Regions from separate parts of the Mesorhizobium sp. W050 genome, predicted to be linked through region 2. Evidence: predicted binding sites of a transcription regulator. Region 2 holds the regulator's gene; each other region holds the start of a gene.

Region 1 (3,277 bases), 500 kb from region 2:
GATCGACAGGCCGTTGGACAGCAGCCGGCCGATGATCTCGCCATTGCCGGCTCCCGGCACCGAGCCCGGCTCGATGGTGACGTCGCGCCCGCCAATGCCGTAAGCAAAATTGGCGCTGTATTTGGCGCCGAGATCCTGTCCGGCCTGGCGATTGATCTCGACGAAGCGGACGTTGAGCTGAACCTGCTGCGAGGACGAGATGTTGACCGAATTGATCACTTCCTCATTGCCGGAGAAACGGCTGGCGATCTTGCTTGCCTTCTCGGCGGCGACCGCGTCATCGGCCTCGCCCGACAGCACGACGCGGCCATTGGCCGAGCCGACCTTGATCTTGGCGTCCGGCACGCTGGCGCGAATGGTGCTGGCCAGCTGGTCGGTGTCCAGCGTCACCTCGATGTCGACGGTGCCGACCAACTGCTTGTTCTGGTCGAACAGTGCGATGCCGGTGGTGCCGAGATTGTTGCCCAGCACATAGAAGGATTTGTCGGTCAGCGGATTGACGTTGGCGATCTCCGGATCGCCGATGACGATCTGGTAGAAGGCGGCATTGGTCATGACCGTCTTCGGCTTGCCCTTGGCTACCTTGATCGACGCATTCGTTGTCGACGAGACATGGACGATATCGTTGTCGGCCTTGGCTGGCGCACTGAGGCCGAGCATTGCGGCCGCGGCGAGGCAAGCCCCCACCGCAAGCGCCCGCATTGTGCGCAGCCCTTTCGTCGTCTGGAATGCATGAAGTCCCGACATCTGTCCCGTCCCTCGCCCGGTCCCCACCGGCAGTTATTGCTGGTCCCGCGCAGGAACCTGGTATTCTTCGACCTGCGTGCCGCGCGTCACGATGATCGTCTTGAATTTCGGCTTCTCAGGCTCCTTGGTCGCGGCAGTGAACAGCGCGCCGGCAGCGGCCTGGACGCCGGAGGCGACCGATCCGCCGAAGGACGAGATGGTGGTGACGCCGTCCTTGGCGGCCCCTCCGTCTGCGGCCGAGCGGAGCGACAGCGACAAGGTGCCGACGGTGCGGGCAAGCGCCACTTTCTGCGCGCCTTCGGTCGTCACCTCGATGGTGACGGAATTGGCGATCTGCGGTGTGGTCTGGCGCTCGTCGGCGCCCTGCCCCACGGTCAGCACCTTGGCGTCGGAGACGACAATCTCGGAGGTAACGGTCGATCCGGCAGCGCCCTGCGCGTTCTTGGCCACTTCCTGGATTTCGCCCGCATCGCGTGTCAGCACCACGTCGACCCGGTCGCCCGGCATGACGAAGCCGCCGACGCCGGCGATCTCGTCGGTGCGGATTGTCACCGCCCGCATGCCGGGCGTCATCATGTTGGACAGCGTCGCGCGGCCGTTCGGCCCCGACAACTTGCTGATCAGCACCGGCTCGTTGATCTCGATCGGCGACAATACCACGCGGCTGCCTTCGGCGAGCAATGCATTGACTGTGGTGAACGCGCCCTGCGGCACCGAATCCTCGGACCATGGGATTTCGCTGAGCTGCGCCCGGTCAAGCTCCATGCCGTAACGCAGCGGCGCGTTGGCCACCACGATGGTCTTGAAGACGACCTTGGGGACGGCGGGCGCCGGGATCGACGCCGTTTTCTCTTCGGCATCGGCCTTGGCCTGGCTTTTCACCCAGAAATCCGCGGCAAAGATTGAAATCGCGCCGAAGACGGCAGCGATGCCAATCATCGTTATGGCCTTGCCCCTCACAACCAACCCCTGACTCTCGTGGTCTTTTGTTTTGTTGGGGCGACGCTAGGCCGCTTTGTTAAAGATTCAGGAATCCCAGCGGCTCCGCACGGACCTATTTCCGCCGGCTTGGTTATCGAAAGGTTTTAGGATAAGAAGGGGTTAATCCCCGAACGTAACAGGAACTTCCGTCGCTTGGCGCCGAAAAGCGTGGCAGTATCGACGGGTGATTCGCGGCACCGGATTCTATGGCAGGCATGGACGACAACAACGATCTTTTCGGCAATCTGGAAAAGCAGCCGCAACCGGCTCGGACACCTTCGCGCCCGGCCGACCCGCTGGTGCAGGCCACGAAGCGTCCTGCCGCGACCAAGGACGGCAGCGAGGGCTATAGCGCCGCCGACATCGAGGTGCTGGAGGGGCTGGAGCCGGTGCGGCGCCGTCCCGGCATGTATATTGGCGGCACCGACGACAAGGCGATGCACCATCTGTTTGCCGAGGTCATCGATAATTCGATGGACGAGGCGGTCGCCGGCCATGCCACCTTCATCGATGTCGAGCTGTCGGCCGACGGGTTTCTGACCGTTACCGACAATGGCCGCGGCATTCCGGTCGATCCGCATCCGAAATTCAAGAAGCCGGCGCTCGAAGTCATCATGACGACGCTGCATTCGGGCGGCAAGTTCGATAGCAAGGTCTATGAGACCTCCGGCGGTCTGCACGGTGTCGGCGTCTCGGTCGTAAATGCGCTGTCGGACCATCTCGAAGTCGAAGTCGCGCGCGGTCGCCAGCTTTACCGCCAAAGGTTCTCGCGCGGCGTTCCGGTGAGCGGGCTGGAGCAGCTCGGCGAAGTGCACAACCGGCGCGGCACCAAAATCCGCTTCCATCCCGACGAGCAGATTTTCGGCAAGGGCGCCGCCTTCGAGCCGGCGCGGCTCTATCGCATGACCCGCTCGAAAGCCTATCTGTTCGGCGGCGTCGAGATCCGCTGGAGCTGCGACCCATCGCTGATCAAGGAAAAGGACCAGACGCCCGCCAAGGCGGAGTTCCATTTCCCCGGCGGCTTGAAGGACTATCTCAAGGCATCGCTTGGCGACGACTTCCAGGTGACCCGCGAGATCTTCGCCGGCAAGAGCGAAAAACAGGGCGGCCACGGCTCGCTGGAATGGGCGGTGACCTGGTTCGGCGGTGACGGCTTCGTCAACTCCTACTGCAACACCATCCCGACCGGCGAAGGCGGCACGCATGAGGCCGGCTTTCGCAATGTGCTGACGCGCGGGCTTCGGGCCTATGCCGACTTGGTCGGCAACAAGCGCGCCTCGATCGTCACCTCCGAAGACGTTATGATCTCGGCGGCCGGCATGCTGTCGGTTTTCATCCGCGAGCCGGAATTCGTCGGCCAGACCAAGGACAGGCTGGCAACGATCGAAGCCATTCGCATTGTCGAGACCGCCATCCGCGATCCCTTCGACCACTGGCTGGCCGACAATCCGCAGGAAGCCTCCAAGCTGCTGGAATGGGTGATTGCGCGCGCCGACGAGCGGGTGCGCCGGCGCCAGGAAAAGGAAGTGTCGCGCAAGAGCGCGGTGCG
Region 2 (3,277 bases):
TTCAGCGTGTGTCGCCGCTCAGCCTGATCGCCAATCTGGCCGTGATGCCGATTGTTTCGTTGATCGTCATGCCTTTTGCCGTGCTCAGCGCACTGGCGATGCCGTTCGGCGCCGACGGGCCGTTCCTCTATGTGATGGGCAAGGGTCTGATGGCGATGATCGCTATATCGGCCTGGATTTCCGAGCGCTCGCCGGTCGACGCCGTCGGGCTGATCTCCATCCGCTCGGTGCTGTTGGTGGCGGTCGCCCTCGTCATCGCCACCATGGCCACCACCTGGCTCAGGCTGGCGGCCGTGCCTTTCGCGCTGGCCGGCCTGTTGACGGTGCCGCAGGTGCTTACGCCCGACGTGCTCATATCCGAGGATGCGCATCTGGTGGCCATGCCGATCGGTGGCGGCGAACTCGCCCTCAACCGCGAACGCTCCAACGAATTCACCACGGACAATTGGAAACGGGCGCTGCGGGCCGAAACCATTATCCCACCTGAGATTTTCGAGTCAACAGATACGCGGTTCGATCTCGATCCGCTCGATCTGCCGCCCGGCTCGCCCTTCTATTGCACCGGCGATCTCTGTATCGCCCGGCACCCTTCCGGAGCCATTGTAGCGCTTGCGAAAGACCGCAAGACGGCGCGGCCGGCCTGTGCCTTCGCGAGCCTGATCGTCATCGATGACGCCACCGCCTACAATCCGTGCCGCGACCCGCTGGTGCTGGTCGTGACGAAGAAACAGCTGGCCCGCGACGGCAGCGCCGCCGTCTTCTTCGATCCGCAATCGGCAGCTGCAGCGCCAACCATCCGCTTCGCCGTCGACAAGCCGTATCGCCCCTGGCACGAGCAGCGCCGCTTCTCACGCGAAGCCCGAGGCCTGCCGCCCTACAAGCAGCGTGAAAAGTACAAACCTAAGCCGGCTCAGTAACGCCTGATCAGCCCGACCAGCTTGCCCTGCACCTTGACCCTGTCGGGGCCGAAGATGCGGGTTTCGTAGGCCGGGTTTGCGGCTTCCAGCGCGATCGAGGCGCCCTTGCGGCGGAAGCGTTTCAGGGTCGCTTCCTCGTCGTCGACCAACGCCACCACGATCTCGCCGGGGCTGGCAGTGTCGGCATTGCGGATGATGACCGTATCGCCGTCGAAAATGCCGGCTTCGATCATCGAATCGCCCTTGACCTCGAGCGCGTAGTGTTCGCCGCCCATGATCATGTCGGGCGGCACCGAGATCGAATGGGTCTGATGCTGGATGGCGTCGATCGGCACGCCGGCGGCGATGCGTCCCATCACCGGGATTGAAATCGAGGAAACGGCATCGTCATTGCCGGCAGACATCGAACGCGACGGCGAGACCGGCTTGATCTGGCGGCCGAGACCGCCTTGGCCCATCCCGCCTTGTCCCTGGCCGCCTTGCCCTTGCCCGGCTTGACCAAGACTGCCCTGAATGACGCTCGGCGAAAACTTCCTCGCCGCGTTGAGGCCTGGTGCGATCGAGTCGGGTAGCCGCAGCACTTCCAGCGCGCGCGCCCGGTTCGGCAGCCGGCGAATGAAACCGCGCTCCTCAAGCGCCGTGATCAGTCGGTGGATGCCGGACTTGGAGGCGAGGTCGAGCGCTTCCTTCATCTCGTCGAAGGACGGCGGGATTCCGCTCTCCTTCAGGCGTTCATGGATGAACATCAGAAGCTCATGTTGTTTGCGCGTCAGCATCGCGGCCCCCAAGGGTTCTGAAACCAGAATCAGAAAAAACAAACCCAGAACAAACACTATCTGTTCCAGTTGTGTTCCGCAACCTTTTAAAGTTTAATGAATGTGTTGACGTTTTGTTCAGCGTAACGTTCGGCACCGCGAGCGGCGCTCGTAGTCGTTGGCCGGCAACGGGGTGAAACGAAGACAAAGTGCCCTGCGTCGTCGGCTATGATCGCCGCTTCCTTTTCGGACGGGGCTGCGCAGCATCCGCGCCGGGTTCGCTCTGGGCATAGACCTGCAGCGTGTAGCCGATGTGAGCGGTCATCAGAGTTTTCGCACGTTCGACGTCGCGATCGAGGGCCGCTTCCATCAGGGCGGTATGGTGTTCGATCGCCACGGCGTCGCGCAGGGCCGCCACGGCCTTCCGGTGTCCATCCGTGCGGCCGGCGGCGGCGCGCAGCGTCGGGGCCAGACCCAGAAAGCGGTGATGGCGATGCAATTGGTCGGAAATCGTTGCATTGAAGCGCAGCAGCCAGCTGGATGTCGCGGCACTGAGCAGCGCCGCATGGAAGGCATCGTGTTTTTCGTACCACGCGTCGACCGCATCATCCGATGGATCGTCGAGAACAGACCCGCACCGTGAGAGACGATAGTGGGCGGCAACGACCGCGTCTTCCCACTCACGGTCGCCCTTCTCGATCGATTCCACCAGCAGGGGCAGTTCGACCACCAGCCGCGCACGCGCCAAATCCTCGAGCTCCGCCCGAGAGACGGGAGCGACCGCAAACCCGCGGTTGCTGATGGCGGTCACAAGCCGTTCCGCCTCCAGCCGCGACAGCGCCTCGCGCAACGGCGTCCAGCCGATGCCGTAGGTGTTGCGCAGCGTGCTCAGCTTCAACGGCGCGGCAGGCGCCAGCCGGGTCGCAAGAATATCGCGCCTGAGCAGGCGATAGGCTGCTTCCGTCTTCGAGGTCTGCTCGTCATCCAGCATCGTGATCCATCAGACATAAACGCTCGGCGGATCATTATATATCAAAGCCTTTCAACGGGTGAATTATATATAATATTTGACAGTTCAAGGGCGACCACTCAAGATCGCCGGCATGTTTGGGCGGCAGGCTCCGCCGCGCGCGTTTGTCCATGGAAGGGCGCCGGATCATGAGCACGACACCCGATCTCGCTACAATCGAAGCAATGGATGCCGCCGATCCGCTGCGCTCCATGCGTGAACGCTTTGTCTTGCCGCAAGGCGTGATTTATCTCGACGGCAATTCGCTGGGTGCCGCGTCAGCGGTCGTCTTCAGCGAACTGCAGCAGGCCGCCACGCAGGAATGGGCGCAGGACCTCATTCGCGCCTGGAACACGGCTGGCTGGTTCAACATGCCGGTGGAACTGGGAGATCAGCTCGGACGACTGATCGGCGCGGCTGACGGGCAGACGGTGGTCTGCGACACAACCTCGATCAACATCTACAAGCTGCTGCACGCCGCGCTCGGCATGCGGCCGGCTCGGTCGGCCATCGTTGCCGAGGGCGACAGTTTCCCGACCGACCTCTACATGGCCGAAGGCGTCGCCTCGACCCGGCCGGGAACGCGGCTGCGGCTG
Region 3 (3,277 bases), 930 kb from region 2:
ACAGCGCCGCCCGGCGCCGGCACTTCCTTGATCGGGATGATCGGCTCGCCGCTGCGCCGGTCGAGCACGTAGAGGTCGCCCTGCTTGGTCGGTCCAACCAGGCCCGGAACGACGCCGACAGCGGTGGTGATGTCGACCAGGGTCGGCTGTGCCGGCACATCCATGTCCCAGAGGTCGTGATGCACGGTCTGCCGCACCCAGCGCACTTGTCCGGTGGCCAGATCGAGCGCGGTGATCGAGGAGGAAAACTTCTCGACATTGGCGCTGCGGCCCATCCCGAGCTGGTCCGGCGTCTGGTTGCCGAGCGGCACATAGAGCAGGCCGAGCTTCTCGTCGGCGCTTGCCGTCGACCACATGTTGGGCGAGTTGTGGGTGTAGGTCTGGCCTGCCGCCAGCGGCGTTGTCTGGTCCGGATTGCCGGAATCCCAGTTCCACACCAGGGCGCCGGTGTCGACGTCGAAGGCCCGGATGACGCCGGACGGCTCTTGCGTCGAATAATTGTCGTTGACCGCGCCGCCGATGATGATCTTGCCGCCGGCAATCAGCGGCGCCGAGGTCGAGTAATAATAGCCCGACTTCGGATACGGCATGTTGGTCAACAGATCGAGCGTGCCGGCCTCTGCGAAGGTCGGGCAGACCTGGCCGTTGGCGGCGTCGAGCGCGATCAGCCGCGCATCCGAGGTCGGCAGATAGACGCGCGTCGCGCAAGGCTGGCCGGCGGCGATCTTGGCATCGGCATAATAGGACACGCCGCGGCAGGTCTGGTGCTGGCGGTCCTTGTCGAGCTTGATCTTGGGATCGAAACGCCATTTCTCCTTGCCGGTGGCGGCATCGATGGCGATGGCGAAATTGTGCGGCGTGCAGATATAGAGCGAGTCGCCCACCTTCAGCGGCGTCACCTGATAGGTGGTTTCGCCGACATCGTCCGGCCCTTTCACGTCGCCGGTCTGGTAGGTCCAGGCCGGCTGCAATTTGGCGACATTGTCGGGCGTGATCTGGTCGAGCGGCGAATAGCGCTGGCCAAATTGCGTGCGGCCATAGAAGTGCCATTCACCCGGAGGCACGTTGCCGCCGAGATCGGCAGTCGGCGTCACCTTGTCGGCGCTGAGGTCGCCGGCGATGTCCTTGGGATCGGCCGTCATCGAATAACCGGCGACGGCGAGCGAAGCGAGCACGGCCAGAATGAGCGGCGCTCGCGCGTCGGGGCCGGTCAGGCCCCGCCTTGCCCAAGGCGTCAGCAGCCACAGCGCCAGAAGCACGATGATGCCGCCGCGCGGTCCGAGTTCCCACCAGTCGAAGCCGATTTCCCACACCGCCCAGGCCAGCGTGCCGAGCACGATCGCCGTGTAGAGCCAGAGCGCCGTCGATTTGCGCCGGAAGAGCAGCCATGCGGCGATCAGGAAGGCGAGACCGGTGACGACATAGTACCAGCTGCCGCCGAGCATCGCGAGCCAGACGCCGCCGCCGCCAAGTGCGAGGCCGATGAGGAACAGGATGAGGGAGGTGATGACGACAGCCAAGACGATACTCCTTCGACTGATGCGCTTTGCAGCGCCTCACGGGCAGCCGCCCCTGCCCTGTCGCCAGCTTTCTCCCCCAGGCCGCGTGTGTCAAGCTGGCCCTGCCAGCATAAGGCGAGAGCAAACGCTCGACTTCATTCCGCTCCCACGCTGCAGCACCTCCACGACATTGTCGGGCGTCGGGACGACGAAATTCGCACTGCGCCCCAGAATCTCACTTCCAAAGCAGAACAAAACGTAGACACTTCTGGTCTTTCGCTCCCGAATCACTACATTCGGGGGAGATGTCCGGCTTTGCGGAAGACATGCCCTTTTTCGACGAACCCAATGCGCGGCCCGCGGCCCCGTCGGGCATAGCGGCGCGCGCCATGGCGGCCCGCAGCGGCCCCAACAGCGCGCCCGATTATCTCAACGGCCTCAACCCCGAGCAGCGGCTGGCGGTGGAAACCACCGAAGGCCCGGTCCTGGTGCTGGCCGGCGCCGGCACCGGCAAGACACGCGTGCTGACCACCCGCATCGCCCATATCCTGGCCACCGGCAGGGCTTTCCCCTCGCAGATCCTGGCGGTGACCTTCACCAACAAGGCCGCGCGCGAGATGAAGCAGCGCATCGGCCATCTCGTCGGCGAAGCCGTCGAGGGCATGCCGTGGCTCGGCACCTTCCACTCCATCGGCGTCAAGCTCTTGCGCCGCCACGCCGAGCTGGCCGGGCTCAAATCCGATTTCACCATCCTCGACACCGACGACGTCGTACGGCTGATCAAGCAGCTGATCCAGGCCGAAGGCCTCGACGACAAGCGCTGGCCGGCCAAGCAGTTCGCGCAGATGGTCGACGGCTGGAAGAACAAGGGCCAAGGCCCCGCCGACATTGCCGAGGGCGATGCCCGCAGCTTCGCCAACGGCAAGGGCCGGGAACTCTACAAGGCCTATCAGGAGCGGCTGAAGACCCTGAACGCCTGCGACTTCGGCGATCTGCTCTGCCACCCTATCCGCATCTTCCGCGCCAATCCGGACGTGCTGAAGGACTACCACAAGCGCTTCAAATACATCCTCGTCGACGAGTACCAGGACACCAACACCGCGCAATACATGTGGCTGCGGCTCCTGGCGCAAAGACCTACCTCCCCCTCGATGGGGGAGGTCGCGCCGCGTAGCGGCGCGGGTGGGGGTGGCAGCGCCGGCGCCAGTCACCCCTCCCCGCCGCTTCGCGGCGACCCTCCCCATCCAGGGGAGGGTAAAGCGCGCTCGGCCGAAGGCCGCAAGCCCGACCAGGCGTCCGAGCCGTTGCGAGGCGACTCCCGCGACGCCGAAGGCGCGCAAAAAAGAGGGGGCGGAGGGCCTGCGCCGGCAGGCGCGGAACGGCCCGTGAGCGAAAACAAAGTCAACATCTGCTGCGTCGGCGACGACGACCAGTCCATCTATGGCTGGCGTGGCGCCGAGGTCGACAACATCCTGCGCTTCGACAAGGATTTCCCGGGCGCCACCATCATCCGGCTGGAACGCAACTACCGCTCGACGGCGCACATCCTCGGCACCGCCTCGCACCTCATCGCCCACAATGAGGGTCGCTTCGGCAAGACGCTGTTCACCGAGAAGGTCGCCGAGGACGACGAGAAGGTGCATGTTCACGCCGCTTGGGATTCCGAGGAGGAAGCCCGCGCCGTCGGCGAAACCATCGAGACCTACCAGCGTGCCAAGCACAAGCTGAACGACATGGCCATCCTGGTCCGCGCCTCCTTCCAGATGCGCGAATTCGAA

Evidence for each region. The regulator LexA, encoded in region 2, represses DNA repair genes until DNA is damaged. The targets are predictions, from matches to a motif close to TGTTCNNNNTGTGTTCNG.
Region 1: the regulator LexA is predicted to act here: its motif matches at 1,856-1,873, upstream of parE (DNA topoisomerase IV subunit B).
Region 3: the regulator LexA is predicted to act here: its motif matches at 1,747-1,764, upstream of ACYG9Y_RS07120 (ATP-dependent helicase).

What each region holds. Positions count from the first base shown of each region.
Region 1 is NZ_JBTTIH010000001.1:1,926,693-1,929,969, reverse strand. It holds gene ACYG9Y_RS09220 (type II and III secretion system protein family protein) at 1-747, opposite strand, end outside; gene cpaB (Flp pilus assembly protein CpaB) at 781-1,686, opposite strand; gene parE (DNA topoisomerase IV subunit B) at 1,944-3,277, shown strand, end outside.
Region 2 is NZ_JBTTIH010000001.1:2,423,782-2,427,058, reverse strand. It holds gene ACYG9Y_RS11705 (ComEC/Rec2 family competence protein) at 1-917, shown strand, start outside; gene lexA (transcriptional repressor LexA) at 911-1,693, opposite strand; gene ACYG9Y_RS11695 (GntR family transcriptional regulator) at 1,899-2,663, opposite strand; gene kynU (kynureninase) at 2,831-3,277, shown strand, end outside.
Region 3 is NZ_JBTTIH010000001.1:1,498,393-1,501,669, reverse strand. It holds gene ACYG9Y_RS07125 (glucose/quinate/shikimate family membrane-bound PQQ-dependent dehydrogenase) at 1-1,520, opposite strand, end outside; gene ACYG9Y_RS07120 (ATP-dependent helicase) at 1,805-3,277, shown strand, end outside.